DNA from 4 places in the Paenibacillus sp. FSL R7-0312 genome. Region 1 is predicted to be linked to each of the others. Evidence: riboswitches for the same ligand, from Rfam matches in the RefSeq annotation. Region 1 holds a riboswitch; each other region holds the start of a gene.
What was found. A riboswitch is a leader RNA that binds a small molecule or an ion and turns the genes downstream of it on or off. The one in region 1 is predicted to bind cyclic di-AMP.
Positions count from the first base shown of each region.

Region 2: linked by a shared signal. The riboswitch ahead of MKX70_RS03000 (hypothetical protein) and the one ahead of MKX70_RS05280 (C40 family peptidase) in region 1 are both predicted to bind cyclic di-AMP.
Region 3: linked by a shared signal. The riboswitch ahead of MKX70_RS21045 (APC family permease) and the one ahead of MKX70_RS05280 (C40 family peptidase) in region 1 are both predicted to bind cyclic di-AMP.
Region 4: linked by a shared signal. The riboswitch ahead of MKX70_RS30560 (hypothetical protein) and the one ahead of MKX70_RS05280 (C40 family peptidase) in region 1 are both predicted to bind cyclic di-AMP.

Region 1 covers NZ_JBBORE010000001.1:1,247,990-1,251,196, reverse strand. The annotation lists gene MKX70_RS05295 (4a-hydroxytetrahydrobiopterin dehydratase) at 1-103, shown strand, start outside; gene MKX70_RS05290 (c-type cytochrome) at 209-565, opposite strand; gene MKX70_RS05285 (GNAT family N-acetyltransferase) at 692-1,177, opposite strand; gene MKX70_RS05280 (C40 family peptidase) at 1,426-1,917, opposite strand; cyclic di-AMP (ydaO/yuaA leader) riboswitch at 1,923-2,066, opposite strand; gene MKX70_RS05275 (C40 family peptidase) at 2,454-2,882, opposite strand; cyclic di-AMP (ydaO/yuaA leader) riboswitch at 2,940-3,078, opposite strand.
Region 2 covers NZ_JBBORE010000001.1:710,864-714,070, reverse strand. The annotation lists gene MKX70_RS03005 (hypothetical protein) at 471-659, shown strand; gene MKX70_RS03000 (hypothetical protein) at 1,162-1,605, opposite strand; cyclic di-AMP (ydaO/yuaA leader) riboswitch at 1,782-1,949, opposite strand; gene MKX70_RS02995 (glutaredoxin family protein) at 2,649-2,891, opposite strand; gene ytxJ (bacillithiol system redox-active protein YtxJ) at 2,888-3,207, opposite strand, start outside.
Region 3 covers NZ_JBBORE010000001.1:4,787,391-4,790,597, forward strand. The annotation lists gene MKX70_RS21035 (DsbA family protein) at 1-443, shown strand, start outside; gene MKX70_RS21040 (disulfide oxidoreductase) at 440-874, shown strand; cyclic di-AMP (ydaO/yuaA leader) riboswitch at 1,101-1,260, shown strand; gene MKX70_RS21045 (APC family permease) at 1,389-3,206, shown strand.
Region 4 covers NZ_JBBORE010000001.1:7,052,971-7,056,177, reverse strand. The annotation lists gene MKX70_RS30570 (FIST signal transduction protein) at 1-37, shown strand, start outside; gene MKX70_RS30565 (methyl-accepting chemotaxis protein) at 55-1,170, shown strand; cyclic di-AMP (ydaO/yuaA leader) riboswitch at 1,429-1,617, shown strand; gene MKX70_RS30560 (hypothetical protein) at 1,775-2,320, shown strand; gene MKX70_RS30555 (flotillin family protein) at 2,343-3,207, shown strand, end outside.

The DNA.
Region 1 (3,207 bases):
CATTGATTACAAGACCGTTATCGTGCGTCTGCCTGCAGATGTGCAGAAGCTGGATATCCGCCAGGCCAATGAAATTAACGAGGCTTTTGAGAAAAACCGTTAGAGGACAGGATCCTTATGGAAATGACAGTACTGCCTGATCCATAAAAATGCCCGTGCAAGGATACCAGGTATCTTTTGCAGCGGGCATTTTGCTTTGGGCATGTTATTATTTCTTCTCGGCCAGCCATAAAGCGACATTCGCAATTTCCTCAGGGGCTAGTTTGTCTTTGAAAGAAGGCATCTGCCCGCGTCCCTTGGTCACAATGCTGTAAATCTGCGCCGCGTCATGCTGAGCGCCCTCCTGCTGCAGGTTCGGCCCTACACCGCCCTGAAGCTGATCCCCGTGGCAGGTGATGCAGTTGGCTTTTACCAGGGCCTCCGCGCTGGCTGCGTCCAGCACAACCTCAGGCATTGTAGGCTTGTTCTCTTCAGCCACCTCGGCTTTGCCGGGCAGGGTAAACATTAAGACCACGGCAAAGGCACAGGCGGCAAAAAACAAACCGCTCATGATCCATTTCTGCATCTGCATCCGTCCCTTCATGTAAGCTGCTTCCTTCATTATACCGGATGGTGAAGCGTTATCATAGTATTTGTGTCAAAAAAATGAACGAAACTCCTGGGAAATTTGCATACATACAGAAGTGGAATGCTATTTCTCATAGACCATACAATAAAATGGTTTATCGCCAGATGGAGTTCTTCGTTCATAAGTATCCGTTATGGTAAATCCGCATTTCTGGTAAGCACGGATGGCCCGCTGATTCCAGGTCAGTACCTCCAAATCGATCTCCCGTTCCGGATAACGCAACAGAGCCGCCTGAACGATGGCCTTCATGAAGAGATGTCCCATGCCATGACCGCACAGATCGGGCCGCATGCCGATTCCGAGCCGGACTACACCCTCCATAGGGAACAGCTGGGCGAAGCCGCATAGGATTCCCTGTCCGTTCACGATGGAAACGTATTGTTCGCTGCGCAGCTGCGGATCACCGAATTCAACACCGAGCGCCTGCATCTGCTCCCAGGGCATCCAGCCGTAAATATTATACGGGGGCCTATAGTTCCACTCACAGATCTCAGCGCCATGCCGCGACTCCATAGCAACAACATAAAAAGATACCGGAGAACTTATCATAAGCGGAGGCCACCTTTCAAGGGAACATTACTTCATTCTATAAATATTATATACAAAATGAGCAGGATACGACGCAAAAACCTTGCAGATAGACCGGAACTTGACAAACGCCAAAAAATATTTTAGGAAAGGGCCGAATTGATGTTTTACAAATATAGAGCGGGGTAAGTAATTTTATAGACAAAAAAATAAGCCCTCCTCCAAGATTTCGGCAAAAATCCTGGAAAAGCGCTTATATTTAGGACAAATTATTGCACATCGTCATTGTCTTCGGAATCAGTAGCTACAGTCTTGTAAGCATCTGTACTCATAATCCGTTTGGCGCCAACGTAGCGGTTGACGTAGTAGCTGTCACTCAGCGAACTGATGGTTACACCACGCGAGGAAGAAGCATGTGCGAACTCACCGTCACCAACATAAATACCGACATGGGAAACGCCTTTGCCGCTTGTATTGAAGAATACAAGATCGCCCGGTCTCATCTCATCACGGGATATAGCAGTGCCCATCTGATATTGGGAGCCGGATTGGTGGGGCAGGTTAATTCCGATCTTATCAAAAACATACATTGTAAATCCGGAGCAATCAAAACCGTTCGTGGATACACCGCCGGATACGTATTTGGTCCCGATGGCTTTGTCGATAACTTTATCCATTTTGGAATCCGCGAAAGCGCTTCCTGCTCCAATGGTGAAGATGATGGAAAAGCTTAGTACTGCGGCTGCTAGCTTCTTCTTCAAAAGTAAATACCCCTTCCAAATGCCTACGAGGTTAGCTTAAGGGTTCGGTTGAAGGTCCCCTATGACCCCTCTTAGAATAGGAGGTCAATTCACCCAAAGTTGGTTCCCCCGTTTCCCTAAATCTTTAGGGAACTCGGCACGACTGTTGATTAGGATTAGCTGTTATTCAATACATGACAAAACCTTTGTTAAAAGCGATTCAATAATTACAAAAATGTTACTAAAAGCTCACTGCGATAATTGTAGCAAAGACTAGGGCGCTTGGCAATCACTTATAACATATTAATGCATTTTTTTTGCGTTTTTTAGAGTTATAGCTGCATAGAAAGACTCATATTTAACGCAGCGGGTGAGCTGTTGATGAATTTTCTTTGGATTTGGGATAAAAAGGTGTTTCAGGGCCTGCAGATGAGTGTAAAAGGTAGAATAAGGAAAAGGAAAAACCCGGAAATGATTACGGCAATAATCAAAACCGGGCTCGTATAAGTTACATTTAGATGTTAGAGGTACAAATATTCGAGGAAATGTTCAAGGGTTCAATCGTAAGCGACAGCTTGGTAGGCTGTTGTGCTCATTACTCTTTTAGCGCCAACGTAGCGGTTGGCCCAGTATGCCTGACTCAGCGAACTGATGGTTACACCACGCGAAGTGGAGGATTGTGCGAATTTTCCATTGCCAACATAAATACCGACATGGGAAACTCCGTTGCCCAGGGTATTGAAGAATACCAAATCACCGGAACGCAAATTACTCTTGGATACGGCTGTTCCAACGCTGTACTGTGCCTTAGAGGTGCGCGGCAAGGTCAGGCCGATACTCTTGAATACGTATTTGGTGAATCCGGAACAATCAAAGCCGCTGGTGCTGGTGCCCCCGGTTTTATATGACGTTCCAATGGTTTTTGAGATCACAGTATCCATTTTGGAATCTGCGAAAGCGCTGCCCGCTCCGAGTGTAAATACCATCACAAGACCTAGCGCTGCTGCGGTGCATTTCTTCTTAAAGTTCTGACTTCTCAAAAGATGTACTCCTTCCAAGGCCTGCGAGGTTAGCTTAAGGATTCGGTAGAAGGTTCCCCTATGACCCCTCTAAAGCGAGATCAATTCACCCAAAATATGGTTCCCCCACTCCCCGGTGCTGGGAATTCGGCGTTTTGTGCACCAGAATAGTGACATATCGACATAAGGTTAATGGCTTCGGTTACATAGCTGCATAATTCCATTTGAAAGATTACAAATTTGTTACTAGTAGTACAGGCATCATTGTACCAAAGGATTTACAGTTTTGCAA
Region 2 (3,207 bases), 540 kb from region 1:
CGTCGCTGGGCGGAATCCTCAAGCTGAATGTAACGATTATGGTCTCCGGTCAGGCCGGAGCACTCAGCCAAGTGCCCGAACTGCTGGAGCAGGCAAGGCAGGCGATGCGGTACCGGAATCTATCCGAGGCGCATCAGGTCTCGTTTGTTTTTCTATGAAGCTTGTTTCCCAAAACTCCGTCATAGCCCGGTCTCCTTTAATTTCACTAAATAGTTATTACAGACATATTATATCCACGATAAAACTGATTTGCAATGTTATTGTTAATCCTCGTATCTAAACAGATAGACTTATGTGAAGCGGGGGATAGGATGTTATTAATTAGTTGCATGTAAGTGATTTAGCGAATCAACCGGATTGGGCTTATGAATAATGCTGTTCTATAGAGTGATCACAACCCCCCCAAACTGGTTAAAACCCCGCAGATAGTGTACCTTAGTAATATTAGTAATTAGGAGTGGTGATTTTTCGTGAAAAAAAGTAGACAAACCCCCGTGCTGGTCGCGGTCTCCATCCTGCTGATCATTATCAGCAGTCTGATCCCGTCGGACAAATCAACCTGGCTGGGAGCACTGCAGACCATCTTGCTGGGCGTCGGGCTGCTCGGATGCTGCATGGCTTTTTGGCGGTTCGCTAAGGGCGGCAAGGGCAAGCGCTGATTTCTGGAATGGAGCAGACAGCATAGGCAAGAACAGGGTATGGGTTGGTTAGTGAATTCAATACAAGTGTTAGTGTTTTAAGCGCTGGCACGAGAGCAAATAGAGAGCCGTGGCGGAAGCTGCGGCTTTTCGTTATTGTCAGGCAAATGTACATTGCCAAAGGCGTGCATGTGTATAAGTTGGGAGCTTCAGTGAGCGTAACCTGGAGCCTTAAGGGAATGAGAACTTATTAGCTTGCCGTCAGCGGAATTCTCCCATACGTAGTGCTACGCGGACTGAGAGGACCTTATTTTGTGAAAAAGCCTGCTTTTTTGCTCGTTGCGGACTCAGGAGCGCTTATATTGTTCGATGGAGCTCAAAATGAGGCGAAACGGGTTAGTTAAGGTCCTCTGAGTCCGCATGGATCGCTGAATGGCCTGACCGGACGAAATAACGGATCTACAGTCCGCATAGATCGCAGCAGCCTGCCTGAGTCTATTGGTGCAGGCCCCAGCAGCTTTCCCTATCCCGCCGACGGACGCGGGACAGCTGGCCGCGCAGCAGCCATATGTTCGCGAATCTCTCTGAGCTGCGCTTTCAGCTCAGGAACGCTTCGCTGCAGGATGAGGCTGATCTCGGGCAGCGGCAGCTGGATGCCGTACCATAAGGCGCTGGCAATCTGATCCTCCCAGGTGAGCAAGGCAGAAGAGCAGCGGCCGCGGTCTTGAGCAACCAGCGAGCATTGCCGGATGCATTCCCTGTAGGCGGCAAGGGAGAAGTCCGATTGGATGCTACCCTTTAGCCAAGGCTCAAAGAGTGCCGCGAATGTGGCAGTTGTGGCTTGATCGGCGCGGGTGCCCTTCTCCAGCAGAAGACAGCTAAGTGCATATACGGTTCCGCTGTATTGCTCAATATAGCCGGTGAATCCGGCAGCGGCAGCTGCCTTGGTCGATAATGGGTCTGGCATGTGGACACGTTCCTTCCTGAATGTGGGCGATTTTATTGTTTGGATATATAGCTGATTGGTTTGCCGAAATGCTGATCCGCCGGAATAAGTGCGCAAAAAACCGCAGACAGAGGAGGACCTCTGCTGCGGTTTTGTTACAGGCGTAAGAAGCCTGGGGCAAAATCGTGGCGGATCAAGATCTCTCTCTTTACGCTTACGGGGTTAGCTGTCGGATTCGGACGGTGAGAGTCGCCCTACCTTTTGAGACTGCGCAATTGAAGTCTCCTTCGGATTCACCCCAAGTAGGCCTGCGGCCTGATGGTTCCCCCGTTTTCCGCTTGGCGGAAATTCAGCGTGCATTCACATTATCGCTGTTAACTTTCAACACGAATCATACCCTTTTAGGATTGTCTTTGTAAAAATGGAAAAGAGTGCTTCTGCGCCGGATTTGCAATAAATTGCTGCTTCGCAAGGAATATTGGAGACTAAAACCATATATGTGGCCGGTTATCATCCGTTTATCTCGCTCAATCGCCGTTTTTTATTTTTGGGAGGCAGTGGCAGGGGAACTCCGGAAATATTAATGCGTTAGACGGAAATACCGTCGATAATGGATTTTTGAAAAATGGTGTATTAGTGAGTAATCGGGAGATAACGGGAGATAAATGTTATTGTATGCGTTACCCGTCAGGCAAATAGATTCGTGATTGTGTTATTAGGGTAATTATGGCGGTTTACAAATTGTCCCTGAATTAGAGTCTGATTTTACGAAAATGCTTCCGTTCTAGCCCTGCAAACGATACATCCCGGAGGGCCTAATTCCCGCTTTCCGAATGCTTGACTTGGACCATACTCCAGGGATTATCATTTGATTCTGTAAGGGCAGACTGTCAATAAAGAGGCGCTGGATCTGCTGGAACCGTCATCGGTGGATGCCTTCGCCCGGCGGTGTGGAAACGGAGTGAAGCTATGACGGAGTTTTTTCCCGGCAGAATAATTTTGAACCCTAAAAAGGTGCCGGCCCTGCTGGGAGGGCGGCACCTTTTTGCATACGGGTAAGCTTATTAATGACCAGCTGCTTCAATAAGCTCCTGAAGCTCAGGAAGATTGAAGCCCTTGACAGCCCGGTCTCCGGATACGGTGACTGGAACACCCATGAAGCCCAGCTTCTCGACTTCTTCCTGATAGACAGTACTGGTCATCACATCTCTGACTTCGAAGGGAATGCCTTTGCTCTCAAGCAGCTGCTTCACCTGATTGCAGTCGCTGCAGCCGGATGTGGAATAGATGATTACGTTCTGGCTCATTGCTCCACAGCTTCCTTGATGGCGCCACGGGTGATTTTCCAGTGGGAAGTGTTCCAGCGGACCTCACCATCCTCCAGCAGGAAAATCTGCGGCGATTCATGCTTAATCCCGAAATCCTCGGCAATCTGATTGGAAACCGGACGGTCTTCGATAACATGTACAATGGCGGCAGGCGTGTCGGAATTCTGTGTATAGGCCTGGAACTCCTCATTTGCTTTGGCGCTGATCGGGCAGGTGGTGCTGTGCTTGAAGAGCAATTTTTTGCCGGGTTGCCCTACGTATTGTTGCAGTTCATCCAGTGTATGGATTTGTTGAA
Region 3 (3,207 bases), 3.5 Mb from region 1:
AACCGCAAATCGTTCAGGAGTATGTCAATCAGGATAAAGCAGCCTTTTACTTCGTCAACCTGGCCTTTATTGGTACAGATTCGAGAACAGCTTCACTAGCGGCACTGTCCGTATATCATCAGAATGAAGAGGCTTTCTGGAAATTCTTCGATGCCATCTATGCTAACCAGGGTGAAGAAAAGGTGGAGTGGGCAACACCGGACTTCCTGGTAAGTCTGGCACAGCAATTAGAACTGCCCATTGACTTCGACCTGCTGCGTAAGGATATTGAAGACAAGACCTATGAAAGCGAACTGGAGAGAGATATCCAGGTTGGCACAGACACCGGTGTAACCAACACGCCATCACTGTTTGTGAATGGAGTCAAGGTGAATGAACCTTTTAATATGGAGGAAATTGATGCTCAAATCAAGGTAGCTGCGGAAGCTGTGGCTGCACAATGAATAAATTCTCTGCATTCTGCCGCCGGAATTGTCTCTACTTGGCCTGGTTCGTCTCGGTTGTTGCTGTAGCAGGCAGTCTGTATCTCAGTGAAGTGCTGAAATATGAGCCCTGCAAGCTATGCTGGTTTCAGCGGATATTTATGTACCCGCAGCTTATTTTGCTCGGAATCGCCACTTACCGGGGGGATAAGCGCATTATCCCTTATGTGCTGCCCTTAAGTTTGATTGGCGGAAGCATTTCGATCTATCATTACGCAGAGCAGAAAATTCCGGCACTTAGCAAGGTGCTTCCATGTACAATCGGTGTCCCGTGCAACACGGATTATCTGAATTATTTCGGATTCATCACCATCCCGCTGCTGGCACTCATTGCGTTCGCATTAATCACAATTCTGCTATGGACAGGGCGTAAAGAGGATGCAGGTGAGTAAGAAGCCGTCAGGCAGAATGAAGAGTAACTATTTCCCTTAAATTGAGTGTAAATTATTAAGCAGAAATGCTGTAAAATCACGCGATAAAGTGATAATGAAAGAGAATGAAAGATCAAGACATACCGGATCATGGATTTGGTTGTTTTGGTTGTTTTTCATTCTTTTTTCATTTGTTTCAACGCTTTACGGAAGAGTCATTGTAGATTAATATTAGTCCTTGTGAGAAGTTGAATATGCGCTGAATTTTCCGGAAGGAAAAACGGGGGAACCAAACTTGGCCGAGTGCCAACGGGGTGAATCGGAAGCGGGTCAGCAGACTCGAAAACCGTAGGGCTACCACAGCCCGAATCCGCCAGCTAACCTCGTAAGCAATAGTGGGATAATGACCATGCACTCAAGGCATGCGGATCATTTCCGTATGCCTATTTCTGTGCCTGCATTTATGAAATCCACTTATGAAAACAGCGCGCGGTACTGCCGTTTCAACTTAACAAAGAGAGGAAATGTTACTACAATGGTAAGCAAGGTAAAACGACTATTGATCGGGCGTCCGATGAAGTCGAACGAACTCGATCATGAAAAGTTATCCAAGGTGAAAGCACTGGCTGTCCTGTCTTCTGATGCGCTCTCGTCTGTAGCCTACGGAACAGAACAAATCTTAATTGTACTCGTGGCCGCAGGCTTCACAGCTATCTGGTACTCATTGCCAATTGCATTAGCCGTATTGGGCCTGCTGGTCATCTTAATCCTGTCTTATCGGCAGACCATTTTTGCTTATCCGCAGGGCGGAGGCGCCTATATTGTCGCCAAAACTAATCTCGGGGTTCATACCGGCTTGCTTGCCGGAGGCTCTTTGCTGGTGGATTATATTTTAACGGTGGCGGTAAGCGCCTCGGCGGGAACGGATGCGATCACATCAGCGTTCCCGGGTCTTCATAATCATAGTGTACTTATAGCGGTTACTGTCATTCTGCTCTTAACGATTGTCAATCTGCGGGGGGTTACTGAATCAGCTTCATTCATAGCCATTCCGGTATATCTGTTCGTCGTCTCCATCTTTGTGCTGATTATCGCGGGAGTCTTCAAGTATGCAACCGGCGGTGCTCATGCCCAGGTTCCTGAGATCGGCTCGGCGGTATCGAATGTCAGTATGTTCCTTCTGCTTAAGGCCTTCAGCTCCGGCTGTTCGGCACTGACCGGGGTAGAAGCTGTATCTAATGCGATCCCTAACTTCAAAGCACCGGCTGAGAAAAATGCGGCTAAAACACTGGTGCTTATGGGTCTGATTCTCGGGGCTATGTTCACGGGGATTACGCTTTTGGCTTATTGGTACGGTATCATGCCGAACGAGAAAGCAACGGTTGTGTCGCAGATTACCGAGTCTACCTTTGGCCGCGGCGGTTTGTACTTCTTCATCCAAGGCATCACCGCAGTAATCTTGTTCCTGGCGGCGAATACAGCGTATTCGGCATTCCCGCTGCTGGCATTCATGTTCGCCAAAGACAAATATTTACCCCACGCCTTCATGGTACGCGGAGACCGGCTGGGATTCTCCAACGGCATTATTTTCCTCGGCGTAATGTCGGCTGTGCTTGTAGCCGCTTTTCACGGTAATACCGAAGGGTTGATTCCATTATACGCCGTTGGGGTATTCATTCCGTTTACCCTTTCACAGCTTGGCATGATGGTCCAGTGGTACAGAACCAAGCCTAAGGGCTGGCAGAGCAAATTCGCAGTGAATACAGTAGGCATGCTCACAACCTTGACCATTACGCTCATCTTCATTATTACTAAATTCTCGAGTGTATGGATGGCCTTCATCTTCCTGCCGCTTGTAATCATCGTGTTCCACCGGATTCACCGCCATTATATGAATATTGCCGATCAGCTGCGCATTTGTCCGGCTACGGATAAACCTTGCATTAAAGGAAGCACAGTGGTTGTACCTGTTGCCGGTGTCACCCGCGCGGTACTGCATTCAATCAGCTATGCGAAGTCATTGACTGAGAATGTGGTGGCTGTATATGTCGGATTCGATGAAGAAGAGATTCACAAAATGGAACAGAAGTGGGAAGAGTGGAACCCTGGGGTTCGCCTGATTGTACTCCGCTCGCGTTACCGCAGCATCATCCGCCCGCTGGTGAAATTCATCGATACGGTGGAGTGGAAAACCGCTTCAACAGACCATATTACTGTACTCATTCCGCAATTTGTTACGAAGCATTGGTGGCAGGCGATTCTGCATAATCAGACCAGCTTGTTCATCCGCTCTTATCTGATGAATCAGAAGGATATCGTTATAGCAACTGTGCCGTATCATTTGCACAAATAGA
Region 4 (3,207 bases), 5.8 Mb from region 1:
TGCCAACCAGACCATGATTCTGCTGCTGGTTGAATAAGGGAGAGTAGATTGATTATGCAGTGGATAACCAGATTACGCACTTCATGGGGCAAAAGCATCTCTGCCGGAGCTGTTCAAAGTCATAATACATTAGCCGTTCTTGAAAAAACGGACAGCTCCGGACAATCAGCCGGGACGCTAAAGACAGCTGGAGCAGCGGCTAATGCTACTGAGCCTCCAGAGAATACTGGCAGGACAGCTGCCGCTAACGACGCTTCAGCCACTGAATCCTATGGGATGCACGCCTATACCCTGGCCGGACAGATCCGCCGCGAAACTGACGAGATTCTTAAGGAAGAGGCCCAGCTGGTAGAGGAGTTTGCGGCTTTACGGGCGGGCAGCGGTGAGCTGATCAGCCAGATCTGCGGGACCCAGCAGCTTCTGGAGCATCTGAAGACCAACAGCGGACAGACCGAAGATCTCATCAATGAAATGTATGGCAGCCTCTCTTTTTCCTCCAATAAAATTGAATTCGCCAAAGAGGCCAATATCCAGATCTCGGCGGAAATGCAGAAGGCTTCGGCGGTATTTACTGAATTTGTCAGCTTGAATGAGGACCTGCGGGGGCATTTCCGGAGCATCGAGCAGCTGGCAAAGATCATTACGGATATTGCTGAGCAGACGAATCTGTTGTCGCTGAATGCAGCGATCGAGGCGGCGCGGGCCGGAGAGCACGGACGGGGCTTCTCGGTGGTTGCCACAGAAATCCGCAAGCTGGCCGACAGCACGCGCAGTCATGTGAAGGAGATCATGGGCTCCCTTTCGGGGATGACCCAGGTGATGGAGCAGCTTCACAGCAAGTCCGGTGACGGGACAACGGCGATGACAGAGACGAATGCGAAGATCAGCCAGTCCACGGTATACATGAACGAGATCGTGGAAGCGGAGGAAGAGGTATTCCAGCATCTGGAGAAGATTCAGGAATCGCAGGAGAGCAGCATGGAGGATGTGGAGCAGATCAATGGCGATCTGCTGCGTATTCTGGAGAAATCGGGACAGGATGCAGGGCAGTTCCAGAAGATGGTGCTTACCGTCCAGCAAAAAGCCGACCACTATCAGCAGCTGCTTAATCATTTGCATCAGATAGAGCAGCTGCAGCAGCTGGATGAAGCACAGAAGACTGGCGTATAAGCAGAAGCGAGTATCCGATAAAAAAGACTACACCCGGCAGAGGGAATGCAGGTGGTCAGCCTCTTTGCTATGTAACAGCACTGCTCCAGAGAAACGGAGCAAAAAGGAGTAAATCATCGGCCGCTTAAGAGCGAAAGCAAAGTATACGCCTTCATTCGTGCAGGAACGGCATTTTTGGCTTCTTTTGTCAACCGCAGCGTTTTACATTAAATGGCTGCAGGCGTAAGATTCAAATCAACAACCGAATGAAATTTAACTGTTCTCAAATGGCTGAATTCCAGTAATGGGAACGGGGGAACCAACGGTGATTACGGCTTAGGCTCAGATAGCGGCCGCACACCTGGGGTGAATCCTTGCTGCATGCTGTATAACGGTGCTCCGGCAAGGTAGGGCAATCTCGCTGCCCGAATCCGTCAGCTAACCCCGTAAGCCTCGAAGAGAGAGGATGAGCGCCATGATCGATTAACCGACCACGGAGAGCCCTGCTGCTGCTGTGGTCTTTTTGCTGTGCAGGCAGCAGGGGGAGACGGTCTGAATTAAGACGGATAATTCATATAACAACGGGAAAAGTTTATTTATATTGTGATCAGAACTGCCTAAGGAGGTGATCGTTATCTTAACTACATTTATCGTGTGCTTCTGGGTCGGACTGCTCCTGCTCCTCAGCGGCGGACTTCATGGGCATGGCCTGGCGGGTCATCTGCATGCGGGGGGCGGTGACGCCGGGGGGCCGGGCTTTGTGCCTATACTCCCGCTGATGGTGTTTGTCACAGTCTGGGGCGGCGCTGGTTATATGCTTAGCCGCTTCAGCGGAATGAGCGTGCTTGCAGTAGTGCTGATCTGCACCATGATAGCCTTGCTGACAGGGTGTCTGATGTATGCAGTGCTGGCCCGGGTGATGACCCGGTATGACAGCAGCATGAATGAATTGGATTATGAGCAGGCAGGGCAGCTTGGATACGTCAGTGTACCTGCAGCGGATGGGGCAGCCGGGGAAATGAAATATGTGCTGCACGGAACGATGCGCTCCATTGGAGTGCGGGCAGCAATCGGCCAGCAGCTCGTGAAGGGCGACAGGGTGATTATTTTGAAGGTGGATAAGGGAATGGCGGAAGTAACCCTCTTCGAGAGGGAATTCGGAGAATTATAAATGACGGGGAGTGTCGGACCAAATGGTTATTCTTTATTTAATCTCGGGCATTGTTGTTGTTATTCTGCTGGCTTTGTTCAGTATCGTGACCGCTTATAAAAAAGTCCCGCCCAATCAGGCGATGATTGTATACGGTCTCGGCGGTAAAAGAGTGGTGCAGGGCGGCGGGACGTTCGTCATCCCGGGCTTCCAGAACAATAAGACCATCTCGATGATGCTGATGAGCTTCGATGTCATTCCAGCGCAGGCGATGTTCTCCCGGCAGGGCATCAAGCTCAACCTGGAGGCGGTCGCCCAGATAAAAATCAAAAGCGATCCCACCGCTATTCTGACGGCCAGTGAGCAGTTCATCGACCGGCCCGAAGAAGACCGCGAGACAATTATCCTGCATTCGGTGGAGGGCCACCTGCGCGGCTTAATCGGGCAATTGACGGTGGAATCCATCCTCAAGACGCCTGATGAAATCAACAGCAAGATGAGGGAGACCTGCTCGGAGGACCTCGACAAGATGGGGCTTGAGGTCGTCAGCTTCACCATCAAAAAAATTACGGATGACAAAGGGTACATCGACAATATGGGGGTTCCGGAAATTGAGCGCATCCGCCGCGATGCCAGCATTGCCAAGGCGGAAGCGGAACGCGATATTCAGATCAAGCAGGCCGAGGCGGAGAAGGAATCCTCCATTGCCAAAGCCAATGCACATCAGGCCACCATTGAAGCGGGAACCGCCGCCCGCGCGAAGGAGTCCCTGTACGAGAAGGAACTGAACATTAAGCAGGCGGATTTCAAGCTGGAGACAGAAGTGAAGAAGGCTCAGGCGGATCTTGCGTATGAATTGCAGCAGAACAAAATTAAGCAATCGCTCGTTACCGAACAGGTCAAAATCA